3 regions of the Clostridium sp. DMHC 10 genome follow, and region 3 is predicted to be linked to each of the others. Evidence: riboswitches for the same ligand, from Rfam matches in the RefSeq annotation. Region 3 holds a riboswitch; each other region holds the start of a gene.
The links. A riboswitch is a leader RNA that binds a small molecule or an ion and turns the genes downstream of it on or off. The one in region 3 is predicted to bind S-adenosylmethionine.
Positions count from the first base shown of each region.

Region 1: it holds a riboswitch for S-adenosylmethionine, as region 3 does, so the genes downstream of both, AGR56_RS12215 (pyridoxal phosphate-dependent aminotransferase) here and AGR56_RS18465 (methionine ABC transporter ATP-binding protein) in region 3, are expected to answer to the same signal.
Region 2: it holds a riboswitch for S-adenosylmethionine, as region 3 does, so the genes downstream of both, AGR56_RS03410 (class I SAM-dependent methyltransferase) here and AGR56_RS18465 (methionine ABC transporter ATP-binding protein) in region 3, are expected to answer to the same signal.

Region 1 is NZ_LGVB01000015.1:2,110,175-2,115,485, reverse strand. Features, by position in the region: gene thiI (tRNA uracil 4-sulfurtransferase ThiI) at 1-537, opposite strand, end outside; partial or broken gene AGR56_RS12220 (cysteine desulfurase family protein) at 534-1,614, opposite strand; partial or broken gene AGR56_RS12215 (pyridoxal phosphate-dependent aminotransferase) at 1,851-3,006, opposite strand; SAM riboswitch class I at 3,083-3,189, opposite strand; gene AGR56_RS12210 (hypothetical protein) at 3,286-3,567, opposite strand; gene AGR56_RS19600 (small, acid-soluble spore protein, alpha/beta type) at 3,823-3,996, shown strand; gene gatB (Asp-tRNA(Asn)/Glu-tRNA(Gln) amidotransferase subunit GatB) at 4,047-5,311, opposite strand, start outside.
Region 2 is NZ_LGVB01000015.1:293,604-298,914, reverse strand. Features, by position in the region: partial or broken gene AGR56_RS03420 (MurR/RpiR family transcriptional regulator) at 1-612, shown strand, start outside; partial or broken gene AGR56_RS03415 (PTS glucose transporter subunit IIA) at 641-1,137, shown strand; gene AGR56_RS03410 (class I SAM-dependent methyltransferase) at 1,205-1,729, opposite strand; SAM riboswitch class I at 1,855-2,055, opposite strand; gene AGR56_RS03405 (hypothetical protein) at 2,227-2,934, opposite strand; gene AGR56_RS03400 (MutS family DNA mismatch repair protein) at 3,122-4,672, opposite strand; gene AGR56_RS03395 (winged helix-turn-helix domain-containing protein) at 5,093-5,311, opposite strand, start outside.
Region 3 is NZ_LGVB01000016.1:228,838-234,148, forward strand. Features, by position in the region: gene AGR56_RS18450 (GyrI-like domain-containing protein) at 1-511, opposite strand, end outside; gene AGR56_RS18455 ((2Fe-2S)-binding protein) at 892-1,077, opposite strand; gene AGR56_RS18460 (nitroreductase family protein) at 1,323-1,838, shown strand; SAM riboswitch class I at 2,076-2,188, shown strand; gene AGR56_RS18465 (methionine ABC transporter ATP-binding protein) at 2,297-3,355, shown strand; gene AGR56_RS18470 (methionine ABC transporter permease) at 3,324-4,004, shown strand; gene AGR56_RS18475 (MetQ/NlpA family ABC transporter substrate-binding protein) at 4,037-4,864, shown strand.

The DNA of each region.
Region 1 (5,311 bases), on a different contig from region 3:
GGAAAGCATAAGAAGTGTTTTCCCATTAGTACCATATGGCATTCCGTTAAGACCTTTTATAGGTTTTGAATAAATATAGGTATTATCCCTAACATCTATGTGAACCATACATTCTGGATTATGTATATCTACAGTTATATCCTGAAGGTTATCTAGAACATAAGCTCCAACCTCTCTATTTATCTCCATTGAATTATATGCGAATGTTTTGTTTGCTCTGTTAGTCTCTATTTTGAAAGTTTTAGCTCCGCTTTCCTTTACTTCTTCAAGTGCCTGTGCTTTTATAGCATCATAATCTGTTTCTATCTGTGATACCACACAAATTTCAGCGATTCCAAATACCTTCATTAATCTTTCTATAATTTCATCAACATTGCTGCCTTCTAAAAACCATCTTCCGGAATCATGAACAAAAGTATATTCCAAACCCTTTAATGATCTTTTCATATTGTCTCTTAACTTTTTTTCAAATTTCCCCTTATTTAAACCTTTTAGAAAAATTTCGGAGGCATATTTAACCATTATTAGCTTTTTCATTTTTTTATTCTCCTCAAAAACTTAAGTATTTTTTCTAAATTTTCTACTGCATAATCTATTTCTTCAATTGTATTTCTGGGAGAAAAACTAAATCTTAAAGCACCATCCATGTAGCAGTTTTCTATTCCCATTGCCGCTAAAACATGACTTATATGTTTTTTCTTTGATGAACATGCTGAGCCAGTAGATACATATATGTCTTTTTCTTCAAGTGCATGAACAAGTACTTCTCCTCTTACTCCATTGAAGGAAACATTAACTACATGTGGGAGAAAATCATCACCCAATCCGCAGTTAATTCTAATATCATCAATTTTAAAAATTTTGTCTATAAAATATTCTTTTAATTTCTTTACCTTAACATAATTTTCTTCCATATTTTGATGTATATTTTTTGCTGCATAAGCAAAAAGCTGCAATAGCCGGAAGATTCTCTGTTCCTGCTCTTAAACCAAATTCCTGCCCCCCGCCCGCTATTAAAGGCTCTGGTACAAGTCCCTTTCTTACATAGGCAAAACCTATTCCTCTTGGTCCATATATCTTATGTGAACTCGTTGAAAGCAAATCTATCCCCATCTTTTTAGGATTTATCTTTAGCTTTCCATAGCTTTGTACTGCATCTACATGAAACTTTACTCTTGAACTTTTTGCTTTTATAGTCTTACTTATAGCTTTAATATCCTGAATAGTACCCGTTTCATTGTTAACATGCATAATGCTTACAAGAACAGTATCCTTTGTTATGCTATTTTCAAGATCTTGAAGTTTTATTTTTCCTTTATCATCCACATCTATATATGTAACCTTTACTCCCCATCTTTCAAGCTGAGCAAAAGTGTTTAAAACACTAGGGTGCTCTATTTTAGAAGTTATAATATGTAATCCTGGTTTTACAAAACCTTTTATTAAAAAATTATTGCATTCACTTCCACCAGAAGTAAATATAATTTCACTTTCTTCTGCCCCTATCGTATCTGCCAAAATTTTTCTTGATTCTATTAACTTATCCTCTGCCTTTTTACCTAAAGAGTGAAGTGATGACGGATTTCCATAATAATTATAAAAAACATCCTTCATTATTTCTGAAACTTCTTTAAGAGGCTCAGTAGTTGCACTATTATCAAAATATACCAAGTGCGAGTCCCTTCTTTCTTATAATTCATATTATGTAAATTTTTAAGTAAATCAGTTATTTGTTTTCATAAAATTCATAGAAGCATCGAGATTTTATGAGAACAAATGACAATTTACTAATAAAAATTATATAATTACCACAATAAATATAAATCAATAAAAATCAAATGTCAACTTCTTTATAGCGCCTTAATTTTTTTTAATCTTTTTATTGCTTCTATTAAAGTTTCATCTTTTTTAGCAAAGTGAAATCTAATGTAATTGTTCACATCCTCCTTAAAGAAACTTGACCCCGGTACTGCTGCTACCCCTACTTCCTTTGCAAGCCACTGACAGAATTTATAATCACTTTTTTCACCAAACTCTGATATATCGACTAAAACATAATACGCACCTTGAGGTTCAAAATATTTGAGTTTTGCTTCCTCTAAGCCATTTAAAAAAAGCTGTTTTTTTCTACCATAAATTTCAATCAATTCTTCATAGTAATCCTCTCCAAGACTAAGACCAGCACAGGCAGCTTTTTGAAGCGGTGCTGCTGCCCCTACCGTCAAGAAATCATGAACTTTTTTTGCAGTTATCGACTATTTTCTTATCGGCTATAATATATCCAAGTCTCCACCCAGTTATAGAATAAGTTTTAGAAAGTGAACTACAGGATATAGTTCTTTCCTTCATTCCTGGAAGCGACGCTATATAGGTATGTTTATAAGGCTTATATACAATATGTTCATAAACCTCATCTGTTATTACAAAAGTATCATATTTTTTAGCCAGATCACTTATATATAAAAGCTCATCTCTTGTAAATACTTTTCCAACAGGGTTAGATGGATTACATAGTATTAAAGCTTTAGGTTTCTCCTCAAATGCTTTTTTTAAAACTTCTTTATCAAAATTAAATTTTGGTGGAATGAGTGGAATATATATAGGTTCTGCTCCACAAAGTATTGCATCTGCTCCATAGTTTTCATAAAATGGTGAGAATACAATAACCTTATCGCCTCTATCGCAAACAGACATCATAGCTACCATCATGGCTTCGGTACTTCCGCAGGTAACTACTATATTTTCATTGGGGTTTATTTCAATGCCCATATATTTTTCCTGCTTTTTTGCCAGCTTTTCTCTAAATTCATTTGACCCCCAGGTAATTTCATATTGATGAGGTCCATGACTTGCTGCTTCTTTAAGCGCTTCAGTTATAGCTTTTGGAGGCTCCCAATCTGGAAAACCTTGAGATAAATTAATAGCACCATAATCATTAGATATTCTTGTCATTTTTCTTATTACTGATTCTGTAAACCAATCAAGTTTATTGCTTAAATTAGGCATTTTATCATCTCCTATAAAAAAATAAAACCGCTTTTCAATAAGAAAAACAGTTTTTTAATTTCTAAAATGTACTTCTCTCTTATCTCTCAAATAAATTTGCAGGAATTAACACCATACATTCAAATGAAAAATGCTGGTTGTTGGGTTTCACAGGGCCAGTCCCTCCACCACTCTTGATAAGAAACAATATTAAGTTTTTTGACACGTTAATTCTTTTATTAAATTATATCATCCTTTTTATATATGCACCAGTTTAAATTATACTTTTTTATTAAAATATTATTTTTTAACTTCAGTATAATCAACATCTACTACATTGTCTTTATCATATCCAAAGCCTTTATCTTCACTTGAGAATTCCGATGTTACCTCATCTTTTTTACTAAATTCCATTTTCTTATTGCTTTTACTTTCAAACCATTTAGTTATTTTAAATACTCCCCAAATAGTTAAGCCCACCACTAAAATGACAGGAAGAATTTTAATAAACAATGTTATTGCTAAAAAAGCAATAATTAAACCTCCTATAGTACCTAATACTGTTTTATTTGAAAAACTCATTACAATCCACTCCTTATCATAAATGTAAATTTAGCCTTCTTTATTAACATTAAAAACATTTATACCACAACATTCTTGTAAATGGTATAATATAACCTTTAAAAAAGTATTAATAATCTGTTAATACTAGAGATAAAGACCTAAAAGGTTAAAATATAAACACTAATAAAATTATTGCTTTTGGTTATAATATATTTTGTACAAATCCTTAAAATACTTTAATTTAAAATAAGAATATCATGGAGGTTCTTTTATATGGCTCACAAAGGTAATAAGAATAGTAAAGATAATAAAAAAGCTGGTCAAAAAACAAAAAGTGCACTAGAAAAAATGACTCAGGAATTGTCAGATGAAATTGGGCTAACATACGATAAATCAAAACGAAAAAGGAACAAAAACTCTAATACTAATAGTGATCCAAGAAGCTAAAAAGAAACACCCTCGTATTTTTATGAATATGAGGGTATTTCCTTTACATTTTATAAATTGCTAAGTTTTTTTTCTAATATTTCTTTAACCATAGGCGGATTTGCTTTTCCTTTACTTGCCTTCATAACCTGACCTACAAGATAGCCTATAGCTTGAACCTTACCTGCCTTATAATCCACAACAGATTTTTCATTATTTTTAAGTACCTCATCTACTAAGTTTTCGAGGGCACTACTGTCACTTATTTGTGATAATCCTTTTTCTTCAACTATAACTTTAGGCTCTTTAGAAGTCTTAAACATTTCTTCAAATACCTCTTTTGCAGCAGTATTACTTACTGCCTTGCCCTTAATCATATCAAAAAGCTCCTTCATACTTTCAGGAGATACAGGTATGTTCTTGGAATCTGTTTCTGTTTCTCTCATTAATCTAAGCATATCTCCAAGCATCCAGTTTGAAGTTGTTTTACTGTCTGCTCCCAAGGATACAACTTTTTCAAAATAATCGGATAATGCCTTATCTTCTACAAGTATTTCCACTTCTTTATCTGTAAGATTGTACTGATCTTTAAATCTTTTTGTTCTATCAACTGGAAGCTCTGGCATTTCTTCATTTACATTTTTAATTAATTCATCCTTTATAACTATAGGAATTATATCTGGTTCAGGGAAATATCTATAATCGTTAGCATCTTCCTTAGTTCTCATGGTTACAGTTTTTCCTTTTCCTGCATCCCATCTTCTTGTTTCTTGTTTTATTCTGAAGCCTTCTCCAAAATCATAAAGTTCCTTCTGACGTTTTTCCTCCTTTTCAAGGGCTTTTTGAAGTTCTTTAAAAGAGTTTATGTTTTTTATTTCAACCTTAGTGTTGTATTCTTCTTTTCCAAATTCTCTTAAGGATATGTTCGCATCACATCTCATTGAACCTTGATCCATACGACAATCCGATATATTTGCATACTGAAGTATTGCTCTTAATGTCTTCATAAACTCAACTGCTTCTTCTGGTGAACGCATATCTGGTTCAGAAACTATTTCTATAAGAGGAACTCCAACACGGTTATAGTCTATAAGTGAATAAGGTTCATATTCCATGTGAACAAGTTTGCCAGCATCCTCTTCTATGTGAATTCTATTAAGTCTTACTTTTCTCATTCCATCCTTTGTATGTATTTCTACATATCCGCTGCCGCATATAGGTAAATCAAATTGAGATATTTGATATGCCTTTGGAAGATCTGGATAAAAGTAATTTTTTCTATCCATCTTATTTAACTTATTTATTTTACAATTAAGTGCCTCTCCTGCTTTTACTG
Region 2 (5,311 bases), on a different contig from region 3:
TTTGTCTAAAAAATTAGGTTATTCAGGATTCTTAGATATGTACTACAATTTATTTTTCACTCTAAAAGCTAAAAATATTCCGCAAAATAATGATGTTACCAACGAATACTTCGGCATAAATGTAAATGAATTGTTATCACTAATAGACATCGACAATATAAACAAATTTGTAAACTTACTTGAAAAAAATAAGCATGAAATAATGTATACCTGTGGTCAAGGATTTTCTATACCAATAATAGAATACATAAATAAAAAATTACTTATATCTGGTTTCCGATGTATTTTAAGTGATGCATACGAAAATTACGATGTAAATGCACAAAATGCTAAATTATTAATTGTAGTTTCAAAATCCGGAGAAACTGATTTTATTATAAACGCTGCAAAACTTGCCAAAAAAACAACATTAAAATAGTATCTTTTACAAATCAAACAAATAATACTTTAGCAAGCTTATCCTTTATTAATTTTAAAATATATGATAAGCACGTTATGGATGATAGAAATAAAATACCAAATTCTTTTTATCCTAATGTACTTATGTTATTTGAAGTTATATTTAGTCAATATTTAAAAAAATCTAAAACAAATCCTAAAAATCAGAAATAATTTAGGTTAAAAATCAGGAGGGATTAAAATGTTCAGCAAATTAAAAAATATAATAACAAACAAAAAAAATGAAAAAATCACCAAATTTTTTAGTACCAGTATCTGGTGAAATAATAAGTTTAGATACTGTAGATGATGACGTCTTCTCTCAACGCATGATGGGTGATGGTTTTGCAATAATACCTTCAGATGGAAATGTATTTTCTCCTTTCGATGGTATAGTGACAAGCATCTTTCCAACTAAACACGCAATTACAATTAAAAATAGTGATGGTATAGAAGTATTAATTCATTTTGGACTTGATACAGTTAACTTAAAAGGTGAAGGTTTCACCGCTCACGTCTCAAGTGAAGATAGAGTTAAGGCCGGAGATCTTATATTAAGCGTTGATATAGCCTCAATAAAAGATAAAGTAAAATCTTTAGTTGTTCCTATAATATTTTTAGATTTAAAAGAGAGAAATTTTTACATATAATAAACAAAATGTAAATTGTAAAGACACAAATGCTGTATTTATAAAATAATTTATAAAAGATTTTAACGACAATATAGGTGTTAAAATCTTTTATTTAGGCTTCCTTAATTTTTTTACTATGGTTTTTTAAATACGATTTTGAATATCTTATCATACTGTTCTTCACTTTCAATTTTAAAACCAGCTTTTTTTCCTAGTCTTTTAAAATACTTTAAATCCTGCTCATTATTTTTTTTCATCACACCATATGATGTCTCAATTAGACCATTAGGTGTATCTATCTCAAGTTCTATGATAAATATATCCTTTTTACCATCATCCTCCTTTGGAATAACCGCATCCCACAATACAAAACTCGAACCGCTTTTTATCACTCTGTATATTTCATTAAATACCTTTTTATGTTCATCTTTATCAATAAACATCATTGTAAAAAATGATGTTGCCACATCAAAACATTTATCCTCAAATTTTAGATCTGAAGCATCCATAATCATTTTCACCGGTCCTTCTGCTGCAGCATCAAGTTCATCTTGCCTTTTATCTATGGCTGTTACTCTTTTTCCATATAAACCGCCAATTACACCTTCACCGCCGCCGCCAATATCTAAAATTTTTTCTCCTTCTATATCCTTTTTCAAAATTAATTTTTGTTTTTTACAATATCTATCCTATCTTTTCCGTTCAAATTATTCACCTCTCCAAAAATAAAAGCCATTTTCCTTTTAAAAGAAAACAGCTTTTATAACAGACTTTTATCACCATTTTCTTATCTTCCAAATTACTTTGCAGGAATTAACACCGTGCATACAATAGTGAAACTAATTCAACTATTAACTTATACATCATAAAAATCTCTACCAATTCCATCCTTTTATAATGTATAATTTAAGTTTCACAATAATTTCTCTTTAATGCCGGTTGTCGGGTTTCACAGGGCCAGTCCCTCCACCACTCTTGATAAGATAATTTATAGTATTCTTATATGTTTAGTTAAATTATATAGCTAAATATACTCAATGTCAAGGATTGGCACTGCTCTATATTTAAAAGAAATAATAATATTGAAGAAGTGATTTAAATAAAATACATACTGTATAACTATATGTTCCAAGTAACGTAATGGTGTTTCAAAATATTACTTCACCTGATTTTGTAACCAGTCTAAACTATCCATATAAAAGAAGCCTAAACCTAATAAATTGAAAGCTGATATAACTAAACAAATTATAAAATATATTAAAATTCCCACTATACTCCCTCTAAGCAAAACATATACAAGTGCAGGTATAATCCCTAAAAGTATATTGTATCCAAAAATTTTAAGCTTATATCCTTTAGAAAGCTTTGCACTTAAGCTAATAACTTCTAAAATTCCAAGTTTAGGATTATCAATCATAACGATAAATGCAAATATAAACATATAAGTAAGTATTACACCTGGAATTACAAGCAATATATAACCTACAATCAGTATTATTGTCATAAGTAAGCTTAATCCTATTGATTTTAATACCATATTCTTCTTAAAACAAACAAGTATATCTGAAAATACAATCTCATGTGTATCTTGATAATTTCTTGCTATATAATAAGTTCCCACACTAAGCGGTATACAAATTGCAAAAATCATTACCAAATATACAATTATGCAAAGTAAAACTTCACCTATAGAAAATCCAGATAGTATAGTTACACTGCCAGTTATTAATCCCGAAAAAAGGCATATAATGAAAAATACTAAGGATGGTATAAGCATAGCCAAAACAAACTTCGCTATATTACCTGCTCCGATAGAAATAACATTTGAAAGAACTTTGAATACTGATATTCTTTCTTTATACATAAAATCCTCCTAGATAAATAATTTATATAATATCACCTTATATGTATACTAGAATTTTCTTTACATAATGCTTTTTATAATTAATTTCCATAAAAAAAGACCTACCATTAAAAGATAGATCTAAATTTTTAATCTTTCAAAACACTATTGATTTTTGCAAATTTTATTATATCTGAAAATGATAATGTTACTCTATAATATCTATTCCAATCATTTTCATAAGATATTTAGCATTAGTGGTATCTGAACGTCCTTTTTTAAGTTTATAATCAAACTTTATTTTATTTCCCTCATAGCTTTCTGAGAAATGGTAATTTTTAATTCTGTTTTTATCATCATACTCAAGATTGCATAATTCAAAGTCATGAGTAGAAATAAGTCCAAATACCCATTTTTCATTGAGACTTTTAAGAACACTTTTTGCCCCTACTATCCTGTCATTCGAATTAGTACCACGGAATATCTCATCTATTAAGAAAATCATTGGATGCTTTGTTTTTATATTTTCTATCATCTTTTTCATTCTAATAAGTTCAACATAAAAAGTAGACATTCCCCTGTTTAAATCATCAGTTATTCTCATAGAGGTATATATATCAACAACAGAGCAAGTAAGCTTTTTGCCACATACTGGTGCTCCTGCATATGCAAGAACAAGATTAATTCCAACTGTTCTTAAAAAAGTAGTTTTTCCAGACATATTTGAACCAGTAATTATAAAAATACTATCTGTCATATCAACATCATTATATATCCTAGTTTTTTCATCGATTAATGGATGCCCAATTTCTTCTCCAGAAAACACTAGCTGTTCCTTTGAGAATTCTGGGAATGTAAGCTTTGAATTTAAATGAAACACAGCAGAAAGACTAGATAAACTCTCAAACTCTCCTATTACATCAAGCCACTCTCTTATGTATTTTCCATATTTAGATTTCCAATTTTCAAATTCAAAAAGTCTATGGTAATCCCAAAAAAATATAACGCTCAATATTACATATCCAATTATATTGCTTGTGTATTCAATTCTTTCAACTATAGAGGTAAGCTCTTTAAGAATTGTATTAGCACTTTTTCCATCAAATATGAGTTTTTCTTTGAGCTCCTTTAAATATGGGCTTTTAAATTCCTCATTTTCTATTAGCTTCAAAATATTAAAATAGGATTCTAAATCGTTTTTTCTTTTATATATCGGTCCTAATACTGGAGATATCTTAGCATATCCAATTCCATTTATGAGAAGATGAATTGTAAAAAACAATCCTATATAACCATAATATCTATCTAATTTATAATAAACAATAATAATAGACGTTATTATTGTTATAACTGGAACCACCCATGATATTATTTTAGCTATAGGGCTAGAAAAAGCCCTTTTTAAATTTTCAACATAATCTAATAGCTGCGTTGGATTCTCAACTGTGTTTTTATTTATAATACCTTCGCCTTCAATTTTTTGGGTAAAATCAAGTTTTTCTCCAAGCTCTCTTACAGCTTCCTGTCTTTCTTTTATTTTATTAATATCCTTATCAGGATTTTTCAAGATTGCTATTAATTTTTCTCTACCAAAGAAGGTTTTTGTAGTATTTATAAGCTGAAAAAGAGACTTTTCACCTAGTATATCAAGGTCAGTAAGATATGGTTTTTCCTCATCGACCTTGTCAATGCCACAGTCCTCAAATGAAGTCCATGTACCATCAAGCCTTTTTAAGTACTTTTCATTAACCTCTATCATGTTTTTTATTCTTAAAAGATTATAAGATATTTTACTGTGAATACTTAATAAATATATAAATAATATGTAAGATAGTACTGTTCCGAAAATCATAAATATAGATAGACTTTTAATGACAAGGTATGTAAAGCATGCTGCAAGTATAAAAGCTGCAAATCTAAGTAAACTTATTAATCCATAACTTTTTTTTATTCTTGGCTTCCTCGCTCTTAAAATGATCTATACGTTTTAAAAATTCATCTTTCATTTTCATAAAAATATTGTCCTTTCTGCTCCTCATAATTATATAGAACATTATAACATACAAAATAAATAATATTAGAAGTATTCACAAATATTTCAAAAAAATTAACACCAGTAAGCTTACTGATGTTAACTTCGCAATTACAGACTTATATTAATTTTTCCCTGTAAAATATTCTACTTATTTTCGGCGTGAGGAAGCTGACTTATATCAAGGTTCTCACCAATCCAACTTAAAAATTTTTTAATTTCATTGCCGTTTGCACTAAAATATTTAATATTTTTTATTCTTTCTTCACTTATTATTCCAACGCTTCTCAACAATTCAAGATGATGTGATATTGTTGGAGTTGTTAAATTTACTATTTCAGAAATTTGTTTACCATACATTGGTTC
Region 3 (5,311 bases):
CTATAGGAACCCAAACTTCAATATTACTTTGATTATGCTCATCCATTTCTTCACCATATCGTATAAAGTCAAATTTGGCATTTTCATTAAATTGACAACTGGATTCCAGTAACCATTCCTTATAAATATAATCCATGACTGGCTCAAGTGAATCTTCAGATTTACCTTTATATGTAAACACTACATATTTTCCTGCTGGCAATGTTATTGTGCTCATGCTTGGCGAAATTTCTTCGGGCTTTGAAACTTCAACTGCTGCATAATACTCAAATGCTGGAACACTGTCCTCGAATGTAAAATTCTTTGAATAATCATTAAGAGCAACCGTATAATCCATACATACTCTATTTTTTATTTTATTTTTTTCCTTACGAAGCTTGCCCCATAATTGAGGTATTATCTGAAAACCTTCCTTTGTATTACCCATAAACCCAACAAGACTAATTTCTTTATTTATATGTTCTTCAATAAAATCAATCACAAATATAATTGTCTTTATATTGCTTTCCACCTTACTCCCCCTCTTTTCTCCTATATTATCACTTGTAAATTAATAAATCTTCATATTTCTTGCTGTCTTAATTTTATATAAAGGAATATTTTTTAGATAATCCATTATAATATCATTGTTCCTATAAAGCTTCTCACCTAAAATTCCGTAGGCACTAAAATTTTTTCCTTGCACTACCGTGGGAGCGAAGTAACAATGCTGAAGGAGCGATTTAAAAAAAGTCCTAATAAATCTTGGTAAAAAAATCACAAAATACTTAGATATTTCAATTGTATGAGCATCTTTTCAGCGAGTTATTGAAATATCTTAGGATTTTGTGATTTTTTACCTTAGATTTATAGGACTTTTTTAACGCGACGAAGCATTGTTACTTCACCTTTTTACTTTTGTGCTAGTAATTCATCAATTAATTCTTTAACTTCATCTTCACATTGACCACAAGCAGTACCAACTTGAGTAGCTTCTTGCACCTCATCATATGTTGTAGCTCCATTCTCCACAGCCTTCATTATGTCTTCAACCTTAAGATCAAAACATCCACATATTATTTCGTCCTTATCTCTCATTTTAATTCCTCCTTTTAATTACTTGACCCTATAAACCACCGAAATTTATATGCACTAAAATTCATAAAAGTAACATTTTCATGCAGTTTATCTTTAGGGTAATAAATTTATCTAGCATTAATTAGTTTCACCCATTTATTGCTTTAATATGTAGGGTATATAAATTATTATAAAAATTTTAATTATTTAATTAGTTAAGGTTTTATAGTATTATTATTTTAAATACATTGTTTGGAGGTTATACGATGATTGATTTATTAAAGACAAGAAGAAGCATTAGAAAATACAAAGATAAAGAAATTGAAAAAGAAAAAATTGATACGCTTTTAAAAGCAGCTCTTTTATCACCATCCTCTAAAGGAAGAAGACCATGGGAATTTATAGCTGTCACAGATAAAAATTTACTTGAAGGTCTCTCTCAAAGTAGAGAATTTGGAAGTCAATTTTTAAAAGGCGCTCCTCTTGCAATAGTTGTTCTCGCTGATAAAAATATTGACGTTTGGGTGGAAGATGCCTCCATCGCAGCAACTATACTTCATTTAACTGCACACTCAATGGGTCTTGGCTCTTGCTGGGTTCAAGTTCATGAAAGAATGCATACTGAAACTGAAACAACTTCCGATTACATAAAAAAACTTTTAGATATACCTGAAAAATACAACGTTGAATGCATGATATCAATAGGCTATCCTGATGAAGAGAAAAAGGCCTATGAAGATAAAGATTTACTTTATGATAAGCTCCACTTTAATAAATTTTAAAAGTATAGTGAATAATTATTATTTTGTACGCAATTTAGAAATATTGCGAACTAATTCAAGTTAAGGGTTTTAACTTGCCTTGCTCATTAAAAGACTAACTTTTTCACTTATGTGAAAAGTGAAGGGTTTGACGATGCTTTGCACGTCAAAGGTGAACTTTTCGTCTAAAGCCAAAAGTTAAGGTGATTTTTCCTTCTCTTTTTTGTATATTGTTTATAACAAAAAAATTGAATAAAATCCTTATCGAGAGAGACTGAGGGGCTGGCCCGATGACGTTTCAGCAACCAGCGTGTTTCATTTGCATGCAAAGGTGCATAAATCCTGCAGATTAAAATTCTGAAAGATGAGGGAAGGTATTTAATAATAGAACCCTTCCGCTGGTTTTTTTTTATTAATATTGTCCTCTTCTTTTTGGAAGAGGATTTTTTATATCGTGAATTTTGGAAAGGGGGATTATTGTGATTGAACTAAAAAATATAATAAAAGTTTATGAAGATGGAGGCAAAAAAGTTGAAGCTGTTAAGGATGTAAGTTTAGAAGTAGAAAATGGAGAAGTTTTGGGAATTATTGGATATAGCGGCGCGGGCAAAAGTACTCTTGTTAGATGCATAAATTTGCTTGAAAAACCTACTAGCGGTCAGGTTATAGTTGATGATAAAGATTTGACAAAGTTATCCCAAAAGGAATTGAGAAAAGTAAGAGAAAAGATAGGGATGATTTTTCAGCATTTTAATTTAATGGCTAGAAGAAATGTGTTTGATAATGTAGCTTACCCGCTTAAAGGAAAAGGGTTGAATAAAAAAGATATAGCTAATAAAGTAAATAGTCTTTTAGGCTTGGTAGGCTTAGAGGACAAAGCTTTAAATTATCCATCTCAGCTTAGTGGTGGACAAAAGCAAAGGGTTGCTATTGCAAGAGCGCTTGCTAATGATCCTCAGGTTCTTTTATGCGATGAAGCTACTTCGGCTTTGGATCCTGAAACTACTCAATCTATACTAAAGTTAATCAAAGAAATTAATGAAAAGCTTGGACTTACAATAGTTATTATTACACATCAAATGGATGTTGTTAAGGATATTTGCCAGAGAGTAATTGTAATGGAAGAAGGAGAAATTGTTGAAAAGGGAGATATAGTACAAATATTTACTAATCCTAAAGCAAAGATGACTAAAAAATTTATGGCTACAGTATTCCATTATGATAAAGTTTATGAACTCATTGAAGGTAAAGAATTTGCTAGTAAATTTTCAGAAAATGATATAGTGGCAAAGCTATCTTTTGTAGGTTCAAATGCTGAAGAAGCCTTTATTTCTGAAATTTCTAGAAGGTTTAAGGTAGATGCAAATATCATTTCTGGAAATATTGAAATAATACAAGGTACGCCTATAGGCAATCTTGTTGTTAAATTTAGTGGTTTTAGAGAAGGAATTAATGGAGCCATTAAATATTTAAATGGAAACAGTATATATGTGGAGGTGATAAAGTATGGGGAATCTTTTGAACACGATTATGCCTAATGTTGTAGAGCTTTTTCCAGATATGATAACGGCACTTAAAGAAACATTAATAATGGTAGCTGTGTCAGGTGTAATTTCTACAATTATCGGTATACCTGTTGGAGTAGCACTTGTGGTAACACGTCCTAAAAATATACTTGAGAATAAAGTTGTTTATAATATAATTGGTAAAATAATAAATGCATTTCGTTCAATTCCATTTGTAATATTGATTGCAGCAATTATACCATTAACAAGACTTTTAGTTGGAACAACAATAGGTGTTAAGGGTGCAGTAGTGCCACTTGTTTTTGGAACAGCACCTTTTGTTGCAAGACAGATAGAATCAGCACTTTTGGATATTGATAAAGGCGTTATTGAAGCAGCAGAAGCTATGGGGTCTAGTCCCTTTGAAATAATATATAGAGTTTTATTAAAGGAGGGCCTTCCACAAATTATTTATGCCCTTACAATTACTACTGTAAGTTTAATTAGTTTTTCAGCAGTTGCAGGAACCGTAGGCGGCGGTGGACTTGGCGATTTTGCTATAAGATATGGCTATCAGTACTTTAAAACAGATATTATGGTAGTTACAATTATCATTTTATTAATACTTGTAAGTTTAATACAAGGTTTAGGTGAATTTTTATTAAAAAAGTTAAGTCACTAAAAATAAGTTATTTTAAATTAGGGGGAAGAAAAATGAAAATAAAAAGAGTCGCAGCATTATTTTTAACATTATCATTAAGCTTAGGTTTACTATCGGGATGTCAATCAAGTACATTAGCAAATAGTAATAAAAAACAAGTTATTAAATTAGGAATTACAGGCGATGACCATAAAATATGGGATGCTTTAAAAGAGGACCTTAAGAAAGATAACATTGAACTTAAAATTGTAAGTTTTTCTGATTATATAAGGCCAAACGAGGCTTTGAATGACGGGGATATAGATGCAAATTCATTCCAAACCATCGCATATTTTAACAAGTTCAAGAAGGATCATAAATTGGATATTGTATCTATTGGAAATACCGTTTTAGCACCTATGGGAATATATTCAGATAGTATAAAAAAAGTTAAGGATTTAAAAAATGGAGCTAAAATAGCAATACCTAATGATCCTACAAATGGTGGTAGAGCTCTTATATTACTTCAAGATGCAGGCGTAATAAAGTTAAAAGATGGTGTAGGAGTATTACCTACAGTAAAAGATATAGCTGAAAACCCTAAAAATGTGAAGATAGTTGAGCTTGTAGCAACACAAATTCCAAGATCATTAAAAGATGTTGATGCAGCAGCTATAAACAGTGGAGTTGCAGTAGATGCAGGCTTTAGTCCTTTAAAGGATTCAATTTATATAGAAAGTACAAAAAAACCTTCAGTTAAGAACTATTTCAATATAATTGCAGTTAGAAGCAAAGATAAAAACAATAAGGCTTTAAAAAAATTAGTTGAAGTTTATCAAACTGAAAAGGTAAAAAAGCTTTTAAAGGATATATATAAGGGAGCAGAAGTTCCGGCTTTTTAAAAATATTGCAAAGTAACAATGCTTCGTCGCATACACATACGCGGGATTTGGGCGTAAGCCATTATCCTTCTAGAACAATATAAAAGCACTTTTAATAATAAATCCTATAAATCTAAGGTTGAAAAATCATAAAACACTAAGGTATTTTAATAACTCGCTATTGCTCAGACAGATTGAAATATCTAAGTGTTTTATGATTTTTGAACCAAGATTTATTAGGATTTTTTTAAACCGCTTCTTCAGCATTGTTGCGTTGCTACCACAGTGGTGCAAGGAAAAAAATTCCTCCGTGCCTACGGAATTTTAGGTGTGAATTTTGCGGTTAACTAAATTTTTATATAATATATTACATATCACCATTAATTCCTGTTGGTTAACTATGGTTACAGTGAATTTGAAATTGAATAATTATTATTATAACGACATTTCTATTACAAAAATATGCTA